DNA from 2 places in the Arthrobacter sp. S2(2024) genome. Region 1 is predicted to be linked to the other one. Evidence: riboswitches for the same ligand, from Rfam matches in the RefSeq annotation. Region 1 holds a riboswitch; the other holds the start of a gene.
What was found. A riboswitch is a leader RNA that binds a small molecule or an ion and turns the genes downstream of it on or off. The one in region 1 is predicted to bind S-adenosylmethionine.
Positions count from the first base shown of each region.

Region 2: linked by a shared signal. The riboswitch ahead of VLA65_RS04635 (aminotransferase class V-fold PLP-dependent enzyme) and the one ahead of VLA65_RS02155 (hypothetical protein) in region 1 are both predicted to bind S-adenosylmethionine.

Region 1 is NZ_JAYKZI010000001.1:461,588-482,842, forward strand. It holds gene VLA65_RS02105 (MFS transporter) at 1-1,394, opposite strand, end outside; gene VLA65_RS02110 (MarR family winged helix-turn-helix transcriptional regulator) at 1,406-1,888, opposite strand; gene VLA65_RS02115 (thiamine pyrophosphate-binding protein) at 2,068-3,798, opposite strand; gene speB (agmatinase) at 3,795-4,868, opposite strand; gene VLA65_RS02125 (exo-alpha-sialidase) at 5,051-7,711, opposite strand; gene VLA65_RS02130 (amino acid transporter) at 7,992-9,980, shown strand; gene VLA65_RS02135 (P-II family nitrogen regulator) at 10,056-10,397, opposite strand; gene VLA65_RS02140 (ammonium transporter) at 10,394-11,809, opposite strand; gene VLA65_RS02145 (helix-turn-helix domain-containing protein) at 12,080-12,655, opposite strand; gene VLA65_RS02150 (sodium:solute symporter) at 12,959-14,491, shown strand; SAM riboswitch class IV at 14,573-14,692, shown strand; gene VLA65_RS02155 (hypothetical protein) at 14,707-15,027, shown strand; gene VLA65_RS02160 (hypothetical protein) at 15,052-15,240, opposite strand; gene VLA65_RS02165 (VIT1/CCC1 transporter family protein) at 15,508-16,692, shown strand; gene VLA65_RS02170 (matrixin family metalloprotease) at 16,740-17,660, shown strand; gene VLA65_RS02175 (polysaccharide deacetylase family protein) at 17,763-18,716, opposite strand; gene VLA65_RS02180 (purine-cytosine permease family protein) at 18,728-20,239, opposite strand; gene VLA65_RS02185 (PucR family transcriptional regulator) at 20,349-21,255, shown strand, end outside.
Region 2 is NZ_JAYKZI010000002.1:204,834-208,399, reverse strand. It holds gene VLA65_RS04640 (class I SAM-dependent methyltransferase) at 1-347, opposite strand, end outside; gene VLA65_RS04635 (aminotransferase class V-fold PLP-dependent enzyme) at 399-1,811, opposite strand; SAM riboswitch class IV at 1,847-1,959, opposite strand; gene hisN (histidinol-phosphatase) at 2,120-2,932, opposite strand; gene rsgA (ribosome small subunit-dependent GTPase A) at 2,992-3,566, opposite strand, start outside.

The DNA.
Region 1 (21,255 bases):
AGGTCCATGCTCGCATTGCTGGAGCCGCCGCTCACCGGGATGTGTGCCGCGGCGAGGCCTTGGGTGGCAAGGTCCTTGACGTGCGTGGCCATGATGGCACCGAGCACCGAAACACCGATCGCACCGCCGACGGAGCGGAAGAATGCCACGGACGCGCTGGCGGTGCCGATGTCCTGCGCGCGGACGGTGTTCTGGACCGCGAGGACCAGGTTCTGCATGAGCAAGCCAAGGCCCAGCCCGAAAATGGCGGTGTAGCAGCAGGTGATCCACAGTTCGGTGGTGTGGTCGATGGTGCCGGTGAAGGCAAGGCCACCGGCCAGGAACACGGTACCCGCCAGGAGGAAGCGCTTCCACTTTCCGAAGCGGCTGATCAGCTGGCCGGATGCCACCGAGCCCAAGAGGTTGCCCGCAATCATGGGCAGCGTCAGGAGGCCGGCCTCGGTAGGCGTGGCGCCACGGGCAACCTGGAAGTACTGGCCAAGGAACGTGGAGGAGCTGAACATCGCGATACCGACGGCCACGGAGGCCAGGATCGCCAAAGCCGTGGTGCGCTGGGAGATGATCTTCAGCGGAATGATGGGCTGGGCCACCTTGGATTCGACCACTACCAGCAGGGCGAGGAGCAGCACGCCGCCGCCCACCATGAGGGCGGATTGCCAGGAGATCCAGTCGTAATAGTCCGGGTTGCCGGCGAAGGAAACCCAGATCAGGAGCAGGCTCACGCCCGAGGTCAGCAGGATGGAGCCGAGCCAGTCGATCTTGGCGGGGCGCTTGATGTGCTGGATCTTGAGGGTCACCTGGAGCAGGATGAGTGCGACGACGGCGAGCGGCACGCAGACGAAGAACGTCCAGCGCCAGCCGAGCGGGCTGTCAACGATGAAGCCGCCGAGCAGCGGGCCACCTGCGGTACCGACCGCCATGACGGCGCCCATGTAACCCGAGTACTTGCCGCGGTCCCGCGGCGGAATCATGGTGCCGATGATGGCCTGGGCCAAGGCGGTGAGGCCGCCCATCGCGATGCCCTGGATGACGCGGGCGGTGAGCAGGAAGGGAATGCTCGTGGAGAAGCCCGCCATGACCGAGCCGGCCACGAAGACCACGATGCTCAGCTGGACCAGGAGCTTCTTGTCGAAGAGATCGGCGAGCTTGCCCCAGATCGGGGTAGTTGCGGCGTTGGCCAGCAGTGCGGCCGTGATGACCCACGCGAAGTCCGTTTGCGTGCCGTGGAGATCGGACATGATGGTCGGGAGGGCGTTGGCCACGATGGTGCTGCTCAGGATGGCGGTGAAGAATGCCGCGAGGAGGCCCGTCAGGGCCTCCATGATCTGGCGGTGCGTCATGGGCGCGGATGACGCCGGTACCGCCGTCGAACGTTCTTGTATTCGGGTTGCCATTGCTGCTGCTCCTAAGCTGTGTGGTTCAAGTGGTGGGAGCCGGCCGCCGTTGCCCGGACTGAGTGGTTGAGTGATGTGGTCAATTTCTCCAGGACCTGCCCTGCTTCCAAGGCGTCTTCCTCGCTCCACTCCGCGAGGTAGGCCCGCAAATTGAGGCTGCGCTGTTCTTCGAAGTTCCGGACCTTTTCGATGCCGGCTTCGGAGAGGGCCACCAATTGGGCCCTGCCGTCGGCAGGATCGGGACGGCGGACCACCAAACCGAGTTCCTCCAGTTCGGCGATGTGCCTGCTGAGGACCGGTGGGCTGACGCCGAGCCGGGATGCGAGCTTCGTGGCCCGGGACTCCCCCTCGCCGATGAAGCGCATGACGCCTTGCAAGGCGAACCCGACGTCGGCATCCTTCGCGATGTTCGCGGTCACGATGCAACGCAGCACCCGCTGGAGATCGAAAATCTGATGGACGAGTTCGGTTGCTGTGCTGGATGCTACAGCCATGGAAGACACCTCACTTTTGTTTGCCTAAAGCAACTATACGCCCAAATGATTGCTTTGGGAAACTAATGATGTGTGAGATGCGTTAAACACCGAGCGCGAGCTGGCAGTTAATGCCCTCATCTTTCGAAAAATGGGTCATTACCTGCCAGCTCGCGCTGGGGTGTGAAGCGTCTGCGGTGTCAGTCGCCCAAGTGCGTCGGGCCGAACATCTTCAGGAGGGTTTCAACCACGACGACGTTGGGGCCGTCCGCGGCGAAGCCCTCTTTGAGCGCGTCCCCGACGTCCTCCGGGGCCACCCTGCGGGCCGGGACGCCGAAGGCCTCGGCGAGCTTGACGAAGTCCGGGCGGGCGAGCTCGGTGGCCGTGGCCTTGCCGAAGGCGCCCACCATGTATTCGCGCAGGATGCCGTAGCCGCCGTCGTCCACGATCAGCCATGTGACCGGGACGTTGTGCTGCTTGGCGGTGGCCAGTTCGGAGATCGAGTACATGGAGGACCCGTCACCGGAGACGGCCAGCACGCGGCTCGGCTTGCCCACGGTTTCCAGTCCCACGGCACCCCCGATGGCCGCCGGGAAGCCGTAGCCGAGGCCGCCGGCGCCCTGGGCGGAGTGGAACTGGCCCTCGCGGGAATCCCAGCAGCTCCAGCCCCAGTACGCGGAAATCGTCATGTCCCAGAAGGTCTGCATGTCCGCCGGAACGGCCTCGCGGATATCGGCCATGAACTTCAGTTCCTTGCCGAGGTCCTGCTCTTCAAGCCGCGCCTTGACCTTGGCGAGGGACTCCTTGACGAGGCCCTCGGGCGTGATGCCGTGCCAATCCGGTGCCGCAGCCGTCGCAGCAAGTGCCTCGTCCAAGGCAGAATCCAAGGCGGCAAGGGCCTGGCCGGCGTCAGCCCGGATACCCAGGCCGGGCCGGTTGGACTCGAGGACCCGGGGCTCGGCGTCGATCTGGATGATGCGCCCGCGCGGTTCGAAGGTGAAGTAGTTGGACGTCACCTCGCCCAGGGAGGAACCGATGACGATCAGCACGTCGGCGTCCTCGAGGACGTCCGTCATGTGGCGGTCTTCGATCCAGGACCGCAGGGACAGCTCGTGGGTCCACGGGAACGCTCCGTTGCCACCGGGAGTGCAGATCACCGGGGCGCGGAGTTTCTCGGCGATAGACAGGAGCGACTTTTCGGCCCGGCCGCGGCGCGTGCCGCCGCCGGCGATGATCGCCGGACGCTTCGCCGCCGAGAGCCACTTGACGGCTTCGCGGATCAGCTCGACGCGCGGCGGGTTGTCAGCCGCTTCGGCGAGGGCGTCCTCCACCGGCGGAACCATGATGGGGTCCAGGAGCACGTTCTGCGGAATCTCGATCCACACCGGGCCCTGCGGAGAGGAAATGGCCTCGGTCCAGGCATCCTGGATGGCCGAGGGAATCCCGGACGCGTGCTGGATGAGGCGCTGGCTCTTGGTGACGTTCGCGGCCGAGGCTTTCTGGTCATCGAGCTGGTGGAGCATGCCCTTCCGGCGCGCCCCCAGACCTTCCAACGGGATCTGGCTCGCGACGACCACCATCGGCACGCCGGTGGCATACGCTTCCTGCAATCCCGCCAGGGACGTCAGCGCCCCCGGACCGGTGGAGAGGAACAACACCCCGACCTCGCCGGTGGCACGAGAGTACCCGTCCGCGGCGAACGCCGAGTTGTTTTCCACGCGGGAGGACACGAAGTGAAGCTTGCCGCGGCCCATGGCGTCGAACAGGCCCAGGGCGTGCTGGCCGGGAATCCCGAAGACGGTCTTCGCACCGAGCGCCTCGAGGGTCTCGACGACGAGGTCCCCGCCGTTGCGGACAGGCCTGCCAGGGGCCTCCGGCCGCGAGGGGCCCCCGGCCGAGCTTGCGAGGGTGGGGAGCGGCTGGGGATTCACTTGAGGGCCTCCGCAGCGTTGGCGACGAAACCGGCCGGGCGCCGGGATTCCTGGCCAAGCGCCTGGGAAGCGTAGCCAGTAAGGGCGCCGTGGCGGCTGCCTTCGACGGCGTTGTCCGCCATGAGGGTGACGAGCTCGTAGGCAACGTGGCTGGCCGCCACGCCCGTGATCTCGGCGTGGTCGTAGGCCGGTGCGACCTCGACGATGTCCGCGCCCACGAGGTTCATGCCGCGGAAGCCGCGGATGATTTCGAGGAGCTCGCGGCTGGTAATGCCGCCGGCTTCAGGCGTGCCGGTACCCGGAGCGTGGGCTGGATCGAGGACGTCGATGTCCACCGAAATGTACAGCGGACGGTTGCCGATGCGGTCCCGGATCTTGGCCACGGTTTCGAGGACGCCCTGGTAGTAGACGTCCGCCGAGGTGACGATGCCAAAGCCGAAGCGGTGGTCGTCGTCGAGGTCCTTCTTGCCGTAGAGCGGGCCGCGGGTGCCGACGTGGCTGATGGCCTCGGTGTCCAGGATGCCTTCTTCGACGGCGCGGCGGAACGGGGTGCCGTGGGTGTACTCGGCGCCGAAGTAGGTGTCCCAGGTGTCCAGGTGGGCGTCGAAGTGAAGCATGGCAACGGGCTCGCCGGCGCGTTCGGCGGCGGCGCGGAGCAGCGGCAGGGCGATGGTGTGGTCGCCACCGAGCGTCACGAGCTTGCTTCCGTTGGCGGTCAGGTCCAGCGCGTTCTGCTGGATGGTCTCGATAGCCTCGTTGATGTTGAACGGGTTCACGGCCATGTCGCCGGCGTCGGCAACCTGGATGTTCTCAAAGGGGCTGACGTCCCAGGCCGGGTTGTACGGGCGCAGCAAACGGCTGGCTTCACGCACGTGGTTGGCGCCGAAGCGGGCGCCGGGGCGGTAGGAAACACCGGAGTCGAAGGGGACGCCGACCACCGTGACATCGACCTTGGCAACCTGGTCCAGTCGCGGCAAGCGGGCATAGGTGGCAGCACCGGCATAGCGCGGGATTCGGGCCGAATCAATGGGACCGAGGTTGCCGTTGGCCTCAATACGAAGCTCTTCCAAAATGCGCCACTCCTTTGTGAATAGGTGGATCGGACAGTGACTGTGACACCAATCATACACTCAAAGTTGTCTTATATGCATCACTTGTTTACATCAGCAAAAACCGCCGTAGTCCCCTCAACAAGACTGGGCCGGGCGCCTTTGCGCCCGGCCCAGCTTGTCATCTCATGCCTCCTCCCGGGCTACTTGTTCCCGAAGGGCGTCACTTGGAAGTCTCCAAACGACACTTGATGGCCGTCCGTATCCAACACGACGAGGCTGTCCATTCCGTTTTTCACATCGTCGGGCAGCACGAAGGTCAGGGTGTTTTGCTGCGTCGGGAAGAACCAGCCCAAACGGTAGCTGCGCTTGTTCAGGTAGACGTAGTACCACTGGCCGTACTCCACGTTGTGGACCGTCACGGTCTGCCCGCTGCGGTACTTATCCGTTCCGAGCCCCAAGTCCAGCGGCGGATTCGCGCCGATCAACTCCTGGGAAGCCACGGCTGGCTCCGAACCGGGCTTCGCAGGCTTGACCTTCAGCTCGACCGCTGGCCTGGCCAGCTGAAGGGACGCAAGCTTGGCACCGTTGTTCGCGCTGACCGGGATGGTGATTGCCGGGAGTTGCTTGGCCGCGATGTCGGCGTCGGCCAGCGTGTAGGTGGAGGTGAGGTTGACCGACTCGCCCACGGCCAGGGTTGGCTTGGACAAACCAATGGCCGCAGCCGAAAGGTCCGTCAACGCCACATTGCCGCTGTTGCTCACCGTGTAGGCGAAGGTGACGGTATCGCCCGAACCGGCAAATCCATCCCCGTCAACATCATTGAAGGTGGGGACCACCGATCCGTTCACTTGGGGATGACGGACCATCAGATCCACCTCGTCACCCGTGACCGTGTAGTTCTGGGTGGCAGCCCCACTGCCGGTCACCTGCCAGACGGTGCTGGGGACGAAGAATCCCTGGGCCGCTTCGTCTGCCGTCACGGTGTGCTGCGCGGTGCCGCAGAGGTAATTGCCCCACACGGCAAGGGCGCTGAACCGGCAGTTGCCCGAGCCTGGCGGCAGGAACGGTTGGAAGTTGCCGGACTGCGGGACAACGGATTCCGTGACGTTGCCCGTGCTGTACACCCGGAACTTGTAAGGCACCGTACTACCTACGGCGTACGGGTGGCTTGCCAGGTCCCGTCCGGCGTCATTGCGGGCGCCGAAAATGTAGGCGCCCACCACGTTGCTGGCGGAACCACCCGAAACCGTCACGGACACGGGTGCGGTAATCGACGACCCGCCCACGTTCAACCTGGCGGTCAGGGGAACCGCACCTGCCTTGGCGTACGACGGCGCCGCGACAGTCAGCTGTACAGTCGCCGAGGCGCCCGGATCGAGGGAGGCGAGCTGCGCCGTCGTCGACGTCCAATCCTGCAAGGCATCAAGGCTGACGGTCGAAGCGGGAAGCGGTGAACTGTCGTTGTTGGTGACGGTCACGCTGAGCTGGGCGCTGCCACCGTTCGTGACGGTGACGGCACCGGGGACGACGACGGCGGCAACCGGGCTCAGCCAGGCCGTGTCGAATTTCCCGAAGGTGATGGTGTTGCTGTCACCTTCGTACAGGACGCCGAAAGTCCCGTCCGAAAGGGGACTCAGGGTGGAGTAGGACATGCTTCCGGGCTTGAAGACGCGCGAGGAGCCCCACGTTTTGCCGTCGTCGGCAGAGTAGCGCACAGTGCCGTCCACCCGCGCGCCGCCGGCGGTTGGAGTGGGCGAATTGGAGAAGAGCAGCTTCTTGGCATCCGCCGATCCTGCAGCCGCGTCCGGATACATCCTGGTGATCGAGCCGTTGTTCCGCGGATCCGGGAGTTGCGTCTCGGCAACAGGCGTGCTGTACGTGACACCGCCGTCGGAGGAATACGCCACCTTCCGGAAATGCGGATTGGCGCCGGTGCTGTCCCGCGAGTTCAACATGACGCGGCCGTCGGAGAGTTCCACCGCCTTGTTCTCGTCCATGCCCGTTCCGGTGGGCTTACCCATGTTCCACGTCTTGCCGTGGTCATCGGAGTAGACGCTGTACGCCTGGATCTGGCGGCTCCCGTCGGGCTGGACAATGGTTCCGGCAAACTGCTGGATGAGCCTTCCGGCGTGCGCTCCGTACTTGAGCTGGATGCCCTCGCCGGACGAAGCGAACATGCTGACCACGCCGCCAACGTTGGGGACGCCGTTGACAGTGCTGCCGTTTGGCTTGACGGTACTGGTGACCAGCGGACCTGCAAACCCAGCGTAGGCGGAACTCGCCGCGTAGCTGGAGGGCACAGGCAGGGTGGGCTGATTGACCGGATCCGTGGACCACGTGAGTCCGCGGTCGGTGGAGACGGACACTTGCGAGCTGATCACGTTGGGGTCGGAGTCGTCGTTGCCGAGCACGCTGCCCGCAAATCCCTGGTTCTTCGAGTAGACGTGGAAGTTGAACACCGTCCCGGTGACTTTGTCCACGACGTAGCTGGGGTCGCTGAAACCGTATTTCTGTACGCCCGCTGAGCCCATCTGTCCCCGAGCGATGAAGGTGGGACTGCCCCACGTCTTTCCGCCGTCGGTGCTGCGCCGCTGGACGATCGAGTTGGCCGAGGGTGAATCGCCCCCATCGGGACGGCCATCGTAGGAAGCCAGGAGGACTCCGTCGCCCAAGTCCGCGAGCGCGACGATCCGGTAATACTTGCCGAGCACGGGGTCGATGGCGTTGTCACCGTTGGAAGCCAGGACCTGCTCGGCGTAGCTTCCCGGAGGGTTGGAGGGAACGTTGGGACTCGGGAATGGATCCAACGCGGCGTAGGCGGGCACAACGGTTGACGTCACGAGAACTGCGGCGGCTGCCAAGGAGACGGCTAGTCTGCCCCGACTCCATCCCGGCCGCCTCCTGACCCTGTCACTGAGTAGCGGGTTATTCATGCGTAGCCCTTTCGTTTTTGGTCACATCCAACATAGGACGTTCTATATGCTACGTGATGCCGCTCACATGCCAAATGCTTGAATGCGTCTTTCCTGGAAGTGACCCGCCTCACAAGCGGCGTAAAGATTCCATAAAGACGGGCATCCACTCCCCGGTACACCCGTACGCTCCATCTGGAGCAGCTTCCAGGCTGCGCGAAAGGACCATGTGACAACGCTGACCAGGCCGCCGGCCGAACCCTCTGACCGGCACAAGCCCGCGGGCGACATCAAACAGGGGCAATTCAAGCGATGGCTGCTCGACGGAATGCCTGAGACCTCGGGAAAACGCCAGGGTCCACACGGCAAGCCGGACGAGGGCCACACTCCCCAGTCCTGGTGGAAGGTCATGTGCCTCACGGGCGTCGACTACTTCTCCACCCTCGGCTACCAGCCCGCCATTGCGGCGCTCGCGGCGGGTATCGTTTCGCCGCTCGCCACGATTGTCCTGGTGGCCGTCACCTTGCTCGGCGCCCTGCCGGTCTACCGCCGGGTGGCTTCCGAAAGCGCCCGCGGCGAAGGCTCCATCGCGATGCTTGAGCGGCTCCTCCCCCGGTGGGGCGGCAAACTCTTCGTCCTCGCCTTGCTGGGATTCGCCGCCACGGATTTCATGATCACCATGACGCTCTCCGCCGCGGATGCGAGCGCCCACGCCATCGAAAACCCTTTTGCACCGGAATGGCTCCATGGGCAGGAAATCACCATCACCCTGGCGCTCATCGCCGGGCTTGGCGTGGTGTTCCTCAGGGGATTCAAGGAGGCCATCAACGTCGCCGTCGTGTTGGTGGGCGTCTATCTGGTGCTGAACGCCGTCGTCGTCGCGGTCGGCTTGGCGCACGTGGTGACCGAGGCGCATGTGGCGACCGACTGGTGGGCTGCATTGAACCAGCAGCACGGCAACCCGTTGATCATGGTGGGCATCGCGCTCCTGGTCTTCCCGAAACTTGCCCTGGGCCTCTCAGGGTTCGAGACAGGCGTCGCGGTCATGCCCCAGATCAAGGGCAGCCCGAGCGACACGGAGGAAAATCCCGCGGGCCGCATCCGCGGCACCCACAAACTGCTCACGACGGCGGCACTCATCATGAGTGCCTTCCTGGTGGCCTCGAGCTTCATCACCACGTTCCTGATTCCGGCCGCTGAATTCCAGCCGGGAGGGAAAGCGGACGGTCGAGCCCTCGCATTCCTTGCGCACCAATTCCTGGGCGACGGCTTCGGCACGGTGTATGACATCAGCACTATCGCCATCTTGTGGTTTGCCGGGGCCTCCGCCATGGCCGGCTTGTTGAACCTCGTGCCGCGCTATTTGCCGCGTTTCGGCATGGCCCCGGCGTGGACCAAAGCCGTCCGCCCGCTGGTCCTCGTCTTCACTGCGGTTGGATTCATCATCACGTTGGTCTTCGAGGCAAACGTGGAGGCCCAAGGCGGTGCCTACGCCACCGGCGTCCTGGTCCTCATGACCTCGGCCTCGATCGCAGTCACCCTGTCCGCGCGCCGGAAGAAGCAACGGGGCAAGACCCTCGCTTTCGGTGCTGTGGCGGTGGTCTTCGCCTACACCACGGTGGCCAATGTGGTGGAACGCCCGGACGGTATCAGGATCGCTGCCCTGTTCATCCTCGGCATTGTCCTGGTGAGCTTCGCGTCGCGGGTACGCCGGTCCTTCGAACTGCGGGCTACCCACATCAAGATGGACCAGATGGCCCTCGAGTTCACGGCATCGAACGAGGAAGGCCCCATCCGGATCATCGCCCACGAGCCCAAGCGGCTGAGCGCCGACCGGTACGAGTTGAAGCTGCAGCATGCCCAGCAAGCCAACCACTTGCCGGTGGACAGCCACGCGATCTTCATCGAGATCATCGTGGATGACAGCTCAGATTTCGAGCAGGAACTCCTCGTGGAAGGCAAGGTCCGGCACGGCTTCAAGATCCTGGAGATCCACAGCAACAACGTGCCCAACACGCTGGCCGCGGTACTCCTCCACATCCGCGACGTCACGGGACTCATGCCGCACATCTATTTCCGCTGGACCGAAGGCAATCCGATCGCCAACCTGAGCAAGTTCCTCTTCTTCGGCGAGGGCGAGATTGCACCGGTGACCCGCGAAGTGCTGCGCGAAGCCGAACCGGACATCACGCGCAGGCCATGGGTGCACGTGGGCTGAAATGGGCTGAACATGGCAGTGTTGGTGCCGCTCGCCGCAGAGCGGCACCAACAGAGCGGCACCAACACAGTCTTCCTAGCTGATCGCGGAGGCGCCACGCTCCCCGGTCCGGACCCGGACGGCTTGCGAAACGTCGACCGTCCAGATCTTCCCGTCTCCGAACTGGCCCGTACTTGCACCGGAGATGATGGCGTCCACTATTCCGTCCACGAGATCGTCCGTGGCCAGGACCTCCACCCGGATTTTGGGAAGGAGATCGGAATTGTATTCCGCGCCCCGGTACACCTCCACGAAGCCCCGTTGCTGGCCGTAACCGTTGGCTTGGCTCACGGTCATCCCGTTGACTCCAAAGTGTTCCAAAGCTTCCCGGACCTCGTCGATCCGCTCCGGCCTCACGATGGCCGTGACCAGTTTCACGTCGACGCCTTGCTGCGCATCCGATCTGTTTTCCCGTTGGAGCTGGCTTCTGGGTCACCGCTGGAACTCGACGGAGCTTTGCCGTTCTGCGGTTCTCCCGGATTGAAGGACCCGCCAATCATGGCCAGCTCGTAGGCTGTTTCCGCGTGCTCCGTGATGTCGATGCCGGCCAGCTCTTCGTGCTCCTTGACGCGCATGCCCACCGTCTTGTGGATGGCGAGCCCGATGAGCGTCGTCATGATCGCCGTCCACGCAGTGACCACCAAGGCCGTCAATATTTGGGGCCAGAATTGGCTTAGGCCGCCGCCGTAGAAAAGGCCGCCTTCAGTCTTTGCCGAGGGTACCGCGAAGAATCCGAGGGACAGGGTCCCCCACAGGCCGCCGACAAAGTGGACGGCAACAACATCCAAGGAGTCGTCCAGGCCGATCTTGAACTTCAGTCCGATGGCCAGTGCACAGACGGCACCCGCGATGACGCCGATGACGATGGCGCCAATGGGGTCCACGAATCCACAGGCCGGGGTGACCGCAACCAAGCCGGCGACCGCGCCGGATGCGGCACCAAGGGACGTCGCGTGGCCGTCGCGCAGCCTTTCGACAAGCAGCCAACCGAGGAGCGCCGCGCTTGTGGCCAAGAGGGTATTCGTCCAGGCGAGCGCGGCAATTCCATCAGCGGCCAGTTCCGAACCGGCGTTGAATCCGAACCACCCGAACCACAACAGGCCTGCCCCGAGCATCACGAAGGGGAGGTTGTGCGGCCGGATGTTGGGGTCTTTCATGAATCCGAGCCGCTTGCCGAGCACTACCGCAAGCATCAGCCCTGCCATGCCGGCGTTCATGTGGACGACGGTGCCACCGGCAAAGTCGAGGGCCGAGATCTTGCTGCCGATGATCCCTGTGGATCCGAAGAGGCCGCCGCCCCAGACCCAGTGGGCAATAGGAGCGTAGACAATGGTGACCCAGAGGCCGGCAAACAGCAGCCAGGGGCCAAACCTGACCCGTTCGGCCACCGCGCCACTGATCAGTGCCACCGTGATGATGGCGAAGGTGGCTTGGAACCCTATGAAGACCATGTCCGGCAACCCCGGGGCTTTCCCGCCGATGACGCTGGCCAGTCCGCTGAGTCCGAAGTTCGCGAAGGGATCTCCGATGAATCCGCCAAGGGTATCCGGGCCGAACGCGAGTCCGTAGCCCCACAGGGCCCAGACCACCGCGACAACGCCGATGGCGCCAAAGCTCATCATCATGATGTTGAGGACGGACTTCATCCTGACCAGGCCGCCGTAGAAAAACGCCAAACCTGGCGTCATGAGAAGGACGAGGGCGGAAGCTGCAAGCATCCAGGCTGTTGCGCCTGGATCGAGGGTCTGGGGGTTCACATCCAGCCCTACGCTGAAGAATACTGGGTTCATTTCGGGAGCCTTCCTGCATATACGGCGCTCCATGGCGCCCGCACGGCGAGACCATTTTTAAAACGAACAGGTCCTGGTACCCCACGGGATACCGACCTTGACGAGTTGCCTTGACTCGAAGGTACAGTCGCCCTGTTTCAGCAGTCGGCACGGATCATTTCAGGCACGTAACACCGAAGGCCCCAGGGTTAAATCCCGGAGTCAGTCATGTTTCAGGCGTGTTACGCCGCGTGTCGGCCACATGCGGTCCCGTATCGCAAAGTGCTGGCGTCAGCGGCTGGCTGCCGGCACCAGGATCCAGAGCACTTCAACGGGCTCGTCGGTTGGATTGACCCAGGTGTGCGGCTCGCGGCCCGGGAAGGACAGCGTGTCCCCCTCTTCGAGTTCGTACTCCTCGTTGGTGAGGATCAATTTGATGCGGCCCTTGACCACGTGCAGGACGTCGACGTCGCAATCGACGGCGTAAAGCTCGGCTTCTCCCCGGCCGCGGGGTTCGATGGAAGCCTGTAGGATCTGCAGCCGTCGTTCCGACCGGGCGGTCAGGAGCCGCTCCACGATTCCCTGGCCGCCAAGCGAAATCCGCGGCCCATCGTCGCGCCGCGTCAGGTGCGTCTCAGGTGCGGCGAAAAGATCGCCGATGGAGACTGAAAGAACTTGGCAAAGCGTCACAAGGGAAGCGACCGACGGCGATGTCAGGTCACGTTCCACCCGGCTCAGGAACCCTTTGGTCAGGCCGGTGGCGTCGGCAACCTGCTCGATGGTGAGCCGCTGCGATTGGCGGGCGGCACGGATTCTGGAACCGATGGCAACGGGGACATTGCTCGGTTCAACGGGGAGAGCCTTCATTCACGAACCTTTCAGGCCGTTTCTGCGGCCCTGTCATTGCAGCAATAGTAGCCGGATCGCCCGCGCGGCAGGGCCTTTGGCAAGCTGGAGGAGCGCCGATGAGTCCGCTGGGCGAGACAGCACCTTGACTGTTACTCGCATCACTACGTAACCTCATAGGCAACAAGTGTTGTTTGTGAGGCATACATCACAGACTACTCTCCCCAATCACCAGCGCAGAGACCTTCCGCAACCCGCAACGAAACCCAGCGGACCGGCGTCGGAATCCCCAAGGGCTCTGCGCATCACTTTCAGGAGCCAACCGTGGACTCTTCGTTCATCAATATTGCGATCGTGGTGGTGTATTTGCTCGCCATGCTGGCCTTCGGCTGGTGGGGCAAGTCGCGCACCAAGAACAACAGCGACTTCCTCGTGGCAGGACGCCGCCTCGGTCCGATGCTCTACACCGGCACCATGGCCGCAGTCGTCCTCGGCGGCGCATCGACGGTTGGCGGCGTCGGCCTCGGCTACAAGTTCGGCGTCTCCGGCATGTGGCTGGTTGTCGCGATCGGTTCGGGCGTGCTCCTCCTGAGCCTGCTTTTCGCCGGCACCATCCAGCGGCTGAAGATCTACACGGTCTCCCAGATGCTGAGCCTGCGTTACGGACAGCGCGCCACACAGACTTCCGGCATCGTCATGCTCGCCTACACCCTGATGTTGTGCGCCACGTCCACGGGCGCCTACGCCACCATCTTCGTTGTCCTCTTCGGCTGGGAGCGCTGGCTCGCCATCGCCGTCGGCGGCGCAATCGTCCTGGTCTACTCAACGATCGGCGGCATGTGGTCCATCACCCTCGCCGACCAGGTGCAGTTCATCATCAAGACCGTGGGCATCTTCTTCCTCATGCTCCCGTTCGTCCTGAACGCCGCAGGCGGCTTCGATGGCATCCGTGCCCGCGTTGACGCCAGCTTCTTCCAGTTGGACGGCATCGGGGCACAAACCATCATCACGTACTTCGTGGTCTACACCCTGGGCCTGCTGATCGGCCAGGACATCTGGCAGCGCGTCTTCACCGCCAAGACTCCCAAGGTGGCCCGTTGGGGCGGTGCCACCGCGGGTATCTACTGCGTCCTGTACGGCGTCGCCGGCGCATTGATCGGCCTTGCCGCCCGCGTGGCACTGCCCAACATCGACGTGAAGGCCCTCGGCAAGGACGTCGTCTACGCCGAGGTTGCCACGCACATCCTGCCGATCGGCATCGGCGGCCTCGTGATGGCCGCAGCAGTCGCGGCCATGATGTCCACGGCTTCCGGAGCCCTCATCGCCGCGGCCACCGTTGCCCGCGCCGACGTGGTCCCGTTCGTGGCCAGCTGGTTCGGCAAGACCATCAACACCGACGACACCGAGAACCCCGAGCACGACGTCAAGGCCAACCGCTACTGGGTCCTCGGACTGGGCATCGTGGCCGTGTTGATATCCATGGCGGCGCAAGACGTCGTGGTCGCCCTGACCATCGCCTACGACATCCTGGTGGGCGGCCTGCTGGTTGCCATCCTGGGTGGCCTGGTCTGGAAGCGGGGCACCGGTATTGCCGCGGCCTGGTCCATGGCCGTGGGGTCCGTACTGACCCTGGCCCTGCTGATCGCCTATGCCACGGGAATCATCCCCAGCGAAGACGGCGTCTACGCCAACGATCCCATCTATTGGGGCCTCGGAGCCTCGTTGCTGGTGTACGTTGTGGTCTCGCTGCTGACGCCTCCCACGGAGCCCCAGGTCCGCGAAGCATGGGACCGTCGCGTCGCCGGAGGAGTCACCGAGGAACTCCCGTTGGAGGCCCACCCGGTGGCCAGCCACTAAGTTTCACTGAGTCAAGTACGACGGCGGCGCCGCACCTTTTTCCGGGGTGCGGCGCCGCCGTCGCATGTACAGTAGGAAGAGCTTCAAGAGATGCGGCGCCAAGCTCCGACTTGCCACACGCCAACCCCATGTTCACGGGTGGTTCGGATGAAGAAGCGGCCCGGCTCGGACCAGAGACAACCGAACGGGCAAGAGCAACTCCACAGGAGAAGGCCATGCCTTTCGAAAACGGCGCCACCGCCATAGCCGACCGCACCACCCAGCCCAGCACCCTCTTGTCGCCCCGCCCCCGCCGGGTGGACGAATTCGTCCGGGTGATTCCCGGCGTCGACCTCTCCCAAGGCTCCGTCACGTTCGTCGTGGACGGAAACCTGGAACGCTATTGGCACCATGAGCCGCGGCTCATCACCCAAGCCCTTTCAAAAGCGGTCCAGCCCGCCCGCTGGTTCCCCGCCACACGGAAACTCACCCTGACGGTGGCGGCAACCGGGCACCGGGCAGGCGTGCAGAGGCACTTCATCCTGAGCGCGTTTTAGCTCCGGGGTTTAGCGAGCCCGGGGCTATTCGAACTCTTCGTCCTCGCGGTGTTCCTCTGCGTCGAGCGGAACCACCCGTTCGTCGTCGTCGAGGACCTCGGATTGTTCCTCCCAGTCCTCGTCCACCTCAAGGTCTTCGCTGTAGTCGTAGGCGGGATCGGCCTCGACCGTGGGACGGTCGGGGTGGCGGGCGTGGGTTTCGGTGCTGTCCATGGTGCAACCTCCGTTCGACGTGCCGCTGAGCCCATCGCACAGGCACATGAGGCAGCCGGTCACCACGCTACCCCGCCAATTCGTGGACCCTGTCCATCCATCCCAGCACTGCCCCCAGCCGCGGTCAAGGCCTCCCGGGAGCCTCCCGTTTTTGAGGCGCGCCTAAAACGTCCAGTGAGGATTGCCAGCCGAAAAACCGCGGAAATTGGCGATAGAGTGGAGCCGCAATGAGGCGATGAAGCCCGCCCCAGCAACCCAGGAGTCCCGGTGCACCCGCACGCAGATCCACAGAACCCGACAGATCCAGACAACACGCATCCCGACAATCCCTCGGACCAAAGCAGTCCATCGCAAGACGAAGCGGCCCCCAAGACTCCCCCGTCGTCGGACATCAAGCGCTGGCGTCAGTACTTGGCGGACGAGCGGGCCGAGGCCGCCGTGTACCGCCAACTGGCGCAGCGCCGCGACGGCGAGGAACGCGAAATCCTGTTGGCACTCGCAGAGGCCGAGGGCCGCCACGAGGCACACTGGCTCAAGCTCCTCGGGGAACATGCCGGCATGCCGAAGGCGGCCTCGATCCGAAGCCAAATGCTCGGCTTCCTCGCCCGGAACTTTGGATCAGTGTTCGTGCTGGCCCTCGCCCAAAGGGCTGAAGGCCGCTCGCCTTACGCGAAGGATCCAGCAGCGACCCGCGCCATGGCGGCTGACGAACAGATCCACGAGGAAGTAGTCCGCGGCCTGGCGACGCGCGGCCGCAACAGGTTGTCCGGCACTTTCCGCGCGGCCGTATTCGGCGCCAACGACGGCCTTGTCAGCAACCTTTCACTCGTGATGGGCATGGCGGCCACCGGCGTCCCCGCCACTGTGGTCCTGTTCAGCGGCATCGCCGGCCTGCTGGCAGGCGCGCTGTCCATGGGTGCCGGCGAATATGTCTCTGTCCGCTCGCAGCTCGAGCTCCTCAAGGCCACCCGCCCTACCCAGGCCACGCTGACCGCAGCCCCGGCCCTGGACATCGAGCACAACGAGCTGGTCCTCGTGTATCTGGCCCGGGGCATGTCCCGCGAAGCCGCCGAACACCGGGCCGCTGAACGCATGGGCGTCTACAGCTGCGATTGCGATCCCAGCCTCTCCCTGCACCCCGAAGTGGAAGAAACCGTCAATGAGCACGAGGCCGTGGGCTCCGCTTGGGGCGCCGCGATCTCGAGCTTCTGCTTCTTCGCTTCGGGCGCCATTGTGCCCATCCTGCCGTTCATCTTCGGCATGACCGGCTTCGCGGCGCTTGCTGTGGCCGGTACGCTGGTGGGCATCGCGCTTCTGTCGACCGGCGCCGTCGTCGGCTTGTTGTCCGGAACCTCGCCGCTGACCCGCGGCCTCCGGCAGCTCGCCATCGGTCTCGGCGCGGCCGCGGCCACGTATGGGCTGGGCTTCGTCTTCGGCGCTGTCATCGGTTAGTACCGCCGGCCCGCTGGGGTGCCCGGTACAGGGATTTGGGGGAAGACTTGCATTCAAACTACGGGTACGACGGCGGCCCGCCGCCCAAGCGCCCCAGCACCGCGCTCGCGCTGTTCCGAAATTTGATGCTGGTGGCGGTGGTCGCTGCCGTAGCCGTGTTGGTCAGTGGATTCCTCCGGGGCGACCCTGGAATCACCGGCTTGCTTCCGAACCTGGCCCCGTCCGCCCACGCCACGGCAAGCAGCTCCGGGCCGGGCGGGGCTCCCGGACAGGGTCAGCCAAAGGCGGCCCGCGCGCCGGATACACCGCCGCCTGGCCTGGAAGAAGCCGGCCACCCGCTTGGCTCCCCCGCCAAGCCTGCGGTGGCCAGCAACTCCTTCAAGTTCCTGGCCACCAATGCCGACGGCACCCCCGTGGGCTACTCTCCGTGCCGGCCACTGCACTACGTGGTCAACGCGGCTCTCGCCCCGGCCGGATCCGAGGGGCTCATCGCCGACGCCATTGCAAAGATTGCCGCTGCTACGGGCCTCACATTCGTTGACGACGGCACCAGCAAGGAAACCCCCTCCGAGAAGCGCAAGCCGTACCAGCCCGCGCTCTACGGAGACCGTTGGGCCCCGCTGCTGATTTCCTGGACCACTCCCGAGGCGGCTCCCGCATTGACAGGATCCGTCATCGGAACCGGCGGCAGCACCATGTACAGCTTCGGCACCGGACCCAAGAGCTACGTCTCGGGAAGCCTGGACTTGGACGCCCCGCAAATCACGGAACTGCTGGGCGTCTCCGGCGGCGCCCATTACGTCTCCGCAGTGATCCAACACGAACTTGGCCACGTGGTTGGCCTTGACCACGTAGACGATCCGATCCAGCTCATGTACCCGGAGATCGGCGCCCCTGATGGTTTGGCGGCCGGAGACCTGAATGGACTCTACAAACTCCACACCGCTCTGTGCCGCACCGACCTGTAGCCCGGCCCACCCTTAGCCCGGCCCACCCAACTAGCTCGCATTAGGTGTCGTTTTGGGCCCTGATAACGACAACAACTGCGAGTCAGTTGGGTGGGGACGGGCTTAGTTGGGGGCGGGTAGTAGGACGCGGGCGGACGTGAAGCTGGCTCCTGCGCCCGGGTAGGACGGGACCTCGATCCGGGCGTGGCTGTGGATCTCGTTCACCGTGGCCTTGGTGTGCTCGGCGATCCGTTCCAAGGTGGTCACCCACATCCCGTCCATGGCCTTGACTCGTCCGATCAGCTGCTCCAAGGCAACCGCCTTGGACGGACGGCCGGAGATGAAAGGGTGGTTGGTCAAGACGAAACAGCTGCCTTGGGTGTGGTGGGCTTCGGCTTCGAGGGTCCACATCTCCAACACCTTGGCCGGACTCTCGATGACCCCGCTGCCTGTCACTCCCGGATAGAACGCGTATTGTTCCCAATCGTCCAAGGCCCAATCCACCGGGATCTCCACGATGTCCCGCGAATCACCCGAATCCGAGGCAACCGCCATGCGGTAGGGGGCATCGCCGTCGAGCAGGCTTGAATCGTAGAGGAAGCCACGGTCCGCGAGCAGCGCCGGCGAATGCCAGTTGAGCTCCCACCACGGTGCCCTGTAGCCGACCGACCTGACCCCGGCTACCTTCGCGAGCGCGTCGAGCCCGCGGTCCAGGTAGTTGGCCTCGGTGGCGGCGTCGATTCCCTGCATTGGCTCGTGCAGGTAGCCGTGGTGGGCGACTTCATGGCCGCCGTCGACGATCCGCCGCACCACGTCCGGGTAGCTTTCCGCCGTGAATCCCGGGATGAAGAAGGTTCCCTGGATCTCTTGGCGCTCGAGGATCTTCAAGAGTCGCGGAACAGCAACCCTCGGGCCGTAGGACTGGTGGCTCATGAGGGACATGCGCCTGGTGCTCGTGGGATCGTGCGCGATGGTGCAGGATTCGGCGTCGACGTCGAAGGTGAAGGACGCCGCTGCCCTGAAGCCTTCAGGCCAAGTGATCGAGTGTGCCTCGTCGGGGAAAGCGTTGGTGGTCATCGGGTGTCCTTTCAGTCGTTGACCAGATTGGCGACGGCGTCTTCCGCAAGCGGCTGCGACGCTGCGGTCTCGGAAGACAGCGGAAGGTACCGGGCATGGACCCGTGGGCCCAGCGCGCCATAGACTGCCGCGGCAACAAGTCCGCCTGCCAGCCAGGACAAGTCGATCCCGCCCATGGCCGTGGCGATGGGGCCTTGCATGATCGGCAGGACGCCGTACATGAACAGCCACGTGGCAAAGATGCCTACCAGGAGCGCGGTGATCCCGGCCCAGTTGAACGCCGGGAGCCGGCGGGTACCCACAGGGTCGAAGAGCCGGTCGACTGCTACGGGGCTGCGCTTGTCCACCCAGAAGTAGTGCACCAACATGATGCCTCCCCACGCGGCTACCCACGCCACGAGCCCGCCGAGCCACGTGCTCAGCGTTGACGCGAAATCCTCCTGCAGGATGAAGAACACGACGCCGACCAGGGCAAGGAGTCCGACGAAGAGGTTCAAGGAGCGACGCTTGACCTTGATGTCCAGCGCCTGGGCAGCTACCGAAAAGGTGTAGATGTTCAGGATGTTCGTCGCGATGGGACCGTGCAGCACCAGGAAGAGCACCGGGATGGCCAGCACGCCGAAGTTGTCCACGATGAGGTGGCCGGGATCGGCCGTGCCGCTTTTCGTTGCCAAGCTGGCGCCAAGGATGCCGAGCCACACCACCGGGAGGAACTGGCCGAATACGGAGGCCAGGTAGACCTTGTGCTTGGGGACGGACTTGCTGACGAAGCGTGAATAGTCCGCCGCGTAGGTGAACCAGGTGATCCCCCAGCCGATGCCGATAACCGTCATCACGGTGGTCATGGCCGCGATCCGCGCGCCGCCCTCAAGGACAGCACCGGGAGGGCCTGCGTAACCCCAATCGATGTTCATGCCGAACCAGGCCACGGCGGACATCGCGATCAGCACCACGATGGTGGGCGGGACGGTCCACTTCTCGAAAGCCGCGATGGCCTTGTAGCCGAACCAGGCGATGGTGACCTGGGCGGACATGATCAGGAAGGCCACCAGGATCTTGGGGCCTACGTTGGGCTGCTCGGGATCGACCATGCCGAGCTTGCCGAGGAGTGCCATCACGAGGTCCAGGATGATCCAGGTGTTGACGGCGCACCAACCGATTCCGAGGAGTGCCTGGATGGCGCTCGGGAGGTAGTTGCCGCGGCGGCCGAAGACGGCCCGGGCCAGGACCATGCCGGTGGCACCGGTCCGCTGGCCCAGGAGGACAAACAAGCCAAAGAGCGCCATGCCGATCAGGTTTCCCACCACCAGGACCGTGACGGTATCGGCAAAGCCCAGTCCAAGCTGGACGCCGAGGGCCCCGAGGACCCAGTTGATGGGGGCAAGGTTTGCGCCTGCCCAGATCCAGAATTGGCCCGCTACGCTGCGGGTACGCGCTGATTCGGGAATGGACTGCAGGTTCTGTTCGACGTCGGTCTGCGCCGTTGCAGCCCCAGGCGTCGCAGTGGATAAGTTCTCGTGCATTGGGGGGATCCTCCGTGTAGGAAAGGGACTCCTTCAATGTATGTGCCCCACATCACAGCAACAAGATACGATGTGTACGATAGATTCCAATAATTAGTTACGGAGTGTCATGTCTCTGCTCCTTGCCGACGCCTTCGAACACGAAAGCCTGAAAGCCGCCGAACCAGTTCTCCGGACGGATGTGCCCGAGGCACTGTCCCGGCAGCTCCGTTGGGTCCATTCAAGCGAAGTGCTGGACATCGCTCCGTTGCTGCGGGGCGGAGAGCTGCTCCTGAGCGGCGGGCAGGCCCTCGCCACCGCCTCGGACGAGCGGCGCGTGGACTACGTCCGCCAACTGGCGGCGCGCGGCATCACCGCTTTGGCGATCGAAACGGGTCCCGAGCTGCCCGCAATTCCGGAGTCCATGCTCGACGCCGGCCAGGAGGCCGGGCTCCCCATCATCGAGTTGTGCAAAGTGGCCCCTTTCGTCGGCATCATGCAAGCCATCAACTCGCTCCTTGTCAGTGAGTCGGTCGCACAATTGCAGTTCGGTGACGAAACGAGCCATGCCATGGCGGCGGAACTCGCGCACGGAGGCGGACTGGATCAACTCCTCGCGGTGCTGGCCGGCCGGACGGGTTCCAGCGCGAGGCTCGTCTCGCCGTCGGGCATCACTTTGGGAAGCGCGACGGCGGCCGCGCAGCCCGAGTCCTGGACCACCACCACCGTCGATGTGCCCGTCCGCGGCGTCCTTGCGGCCCGGCTGGAGTTGGAAGTGCCCGACGACGGCGACGCCAACCTCGCGCAGGTGGCCGGCGAGCGGTGCGTCGATATCCTCGGCTTGGCCCTGCTGCAACGCATGCCGCCGGGACTCAAGGAACTTGCCGGCATCGAACTCATGCGGGCCGTCAGTTCGGGTACGCAGTCATGGCGACTGCAGCAATTGGGACCGGCGTCGGGGTTTCCCGCCAGCGGCCCGGTGGCCGCCGTCGTGGTGCGTTCCCCTGCGGCGGGGCAGCTCCGGACACGGCTCGACG
Region 2 (3,566 bases), on a different contig from region 1:
ACGTCGAATGCTGAGTCCGCCAGTCCAGTTGCCTCGGCCGTACCCTCCAGGGCGATCACTTGTGGATACGTTTTGCGCAGTTGCGTGAGCATGTCCGTGGAGGGGTCCACTGCGGACACCGCCAGCCCGCGCTCGACGAGGAGCGATGTGAACTTTCCGGTGCCCGCGCCGATGTCTGCCGCGTCCCGCGCGCCTTCCGGCAGCAGCCAGTCAGCTGAATCCGCGGGGTATCCGGGCCGGACACGGTCATAGTGCTCTCCGCCGTCCTGGAAACTCTGACCGAGTTCAAGGCGCCGTTCCTCATAGAGCTTGGGGCCGGCTGACGTGCCTTTGGGTCGCGGGGCCACGCGGAAACTCCTTCGTAGGACAGGAAAAAATACCCTACGAATCTACCGCAATCAGTCGGTGCTGCACGGAGCTGCGCCCGCGGTCCCGGGAGTGTTGGGAGCCCATTCCGGGTAGCTGCGGTGATCGTTCGCGGGCACCCAACGGCCGGCGTCCACCACGTAGTCCCAACCGAGGCCATTGCTCTTGAGCGCCTGGATGCCCGCGATGAGCCGGGTGGCGTCTTCCAAACGCGACCCTACGCCGAAACTGGCCCGGAGGGATCCGGAGGGAAGGCCGAGGCGCTTGAGCAGCGGGTGGGCGCAGAAGCGCCCGTCGCGCAGGCCAATGCCGTGCTCGGCCGCGAGATAGGCCGCCACAAGTCCGGCGTCGTAGCCCTGGAGCGAGAAGTTCACGACGCCGATGGTGTCCTCGGGATCCGTGTCGCTGAAGATCTGGTGCACGGTCACGCCGTCGATTTCCTTGAGGCCTTCGACCAGGTGTGAGCGGATGGCGGCCTCGTGGGCGTGCCATTCGTCGTGGTCGAGGCTGGCGATGACTTGTGTGGCCCGGGCGAGGGTGGCCGCACCGAGAACGTTCGGCGAGCCGCCTTCGTGCCTGGCCGGTCCCGTGGCCCAGCTGACGGAATCGAGGCGCGCCTCCCGGACGGCGCCGCCTCCTGCCAGATGCGGCGTGCCGGCGTCGAGCCAGTCGGGACGGCCCACCAGGACACCCGCGCCGAACGGTGCATAAAGCTTGTGCCCCGAGAAAACCAAGTAGTCGACATCCGCGGCGGCGATGTTGATGCGGCGATGCGGGGCAAGTTGCGCCGCGTCCACCACAATCCGCGCCCCGAATTCGTGGGCCAAGGCAGCTAGTTCCTTGATGGGCAGGATTTCGCCGGTCACATTCGACGCGCCGGTGACAGCCAGGAGGCTGACGCCACCATGGGAGAGGGCTGTGCGGACATTGGCTACGGTCTCCGACAAGGTTTCCGCGGCAACAATGCTTCGGTGGGGGACGCCTTGCCACGGCAGCAGGTTTGCGTGGTGCTCGATGTCCAGGTAAAGGACTTCGTCGGTGTGCTTGCCGTCTGTGACCGGCAAGCAGCCGGCCAGGAGATTGAGGGAATCGGTGGTGTTGCGCGTGAAAATGACGGAATCGTCCGGCCGTCCGCCAACAAAGTCACGGACGATGTTGCGGGCGTTTTCGTAGACGGAGGTGCTGATTTGGGAGGCGTAGCCTGCGCCGCGGTGCACACTCGCGTAGTACGGCAGGATCTCGTTGAGGTACGCGGAAACAACCGTCAGGGCAGGTGCGGATGCGCCGTAGTCAAGGTTGGCGTAGCGGATGTGGCCGCCCTGGATCAGGGGTGCCTGCAACTCCGCGCCGGTGACCGCGGCCAGCGGGCGGGATGCCCGAGGCAGCTGCTGTGCGGTTTCGTGGTGCTGCGAAAGAGCCGTGGAAGTAATTGTGGCTGTGCTCATGGGACCTCACTCAAGAGGGACCCCTGCGTGCAGGGGGTCCGCGCTTGCCGCATCCGTTCCGGACCGGCCGGGTCGTCACCCGGGGCACCCCGCCGCGATGGAGGGTTGCCGGCCAGCAAACCGGGGTTTCGCGCTGGCACTCGTGACCTGTAAAGAGAGTAGGACACCGGCGAGGCGGGTTCCAATGTGACCGCGATTGTTAAGCGGATTGTTACACCGCCCGAAAAATGTGCCTTCAGCCGAAGAAAAAGCAGCGGACGCCCCCAAAAGGGGACGTCCGCCGTCGTTTATTCAGTGAACAGGAGGGGCTACAGAAGGTCGTCGAGTTCGGGGTTGAGCCTCTTGAGGACCTCGGAGTGCAGGATCGAGTTAGTGGCGACGGCGTTTCCCCCGAAGGGGCCGTCCGCGCCATCCAGGGATGTGAAGCGTCCGCCTGCCTCGGTCACGATCGGCACTAGGGCGGCCATGTCGTAGACCTGGAGTTCGGGTTCGGCCGCGATGTCCACGGCACCCTCGGCAACGAGGCAGTAGGACCAGAAATCGCCGTACGCACGGCTGCGCCAGACATCGTTCTCGAGGCCCAGGAAGTTGTCCAGCTTCCCGTGCTGCTTCCACTCGGAAAGCTCGGAGTAGGAAAGCGAGGCGTCTTCGAGCCGGGACACGTTGGAAACTTTCAACCGGGTGGCGGCGGCCAGCGACCGGCCCATGTAGGCGCCGGAGCCCTTGGCCGCCCACCAACGCTTGCCGAGCGCCGGAGCGCTCACGAGCCCCACTACTACTTCGCCCTCGTCCACGAGGGCGATGAGCGTAGCCCAGACGGGTACGCCGCGCACGAAGTTCTTGGTCCCATCGATGGGATCGATGATCCAACGCCTCGAGCCGTGGCCCGTGCTGCCGAATTCTTCGCCGAGGACGGCGTCGCGGGGCCGGGAGCGGGAGAGCTGCCCACGGATTGCTTCCTCGGCGGCTTTGTCGGCATCGGTGACTGGGCTCAGGTCGGGTTTGGTCTCCACCTGGAGGTCCAGCGCCTTGAACCGCTCCATTGTCAGGGAATCGACGGAATCGGCCAGCACATGGGCCAGCCGCAGGTCGTCGTTGTAGCTCGAATCGGGTTGGGTCATGGTTCCAAACTACCGTCTATTCGCCGGTGAGCCGGGGAGGTAGGACGGCATGCGCTGAGTTAGTTGACCGTACCCAGTTCCTTGGCCTCTTGGGCTTCCATGCGCGGGTCCGCACCAAGGAGCCTGCGGAGCGATGCGAGGCGGGCGGGGCCGGCCTCGCCCGCGTGGCCTTCGGCGACCCAGGAATCCAGCCCGCATCGAACGGCGGAGGCATCGTGCTTGCAACCCCGCTCGCACCTTTCCGTCCCCGGTTCCAGGTCCGGGAAGGCGTGCAGGATGCGGTCCGGGTTCACGTGGGCGAGGCCGAAAGAACGGATGCCGGGCGTATCGATGATCCAGCTTCCGCCAGGGGCGTCGCTGAGCTTCAGTGCGAGGGCAGAGGACGAGGTGTGGCGTCCGCGCCCCGTCACGGCGTTGACCCCGCCTGTGGCGCGCTCGGCCCCGGTGAGGGCGTTCACCATAGTGGACTTCCCGACGCCGGAATGGCCCAGGAGGACGGTGACCTTGCCGTCGAGGTAGTCCCGCAACTGGCCGACGGCGTCACTGTCGAGGCGGGCGGACAGGCCGTCGTCGGAGCGGGCGTCGATTCCGGAGGCGCCGGCGTCGGCCGTCCGGCTGATGATGATCGGGAAAC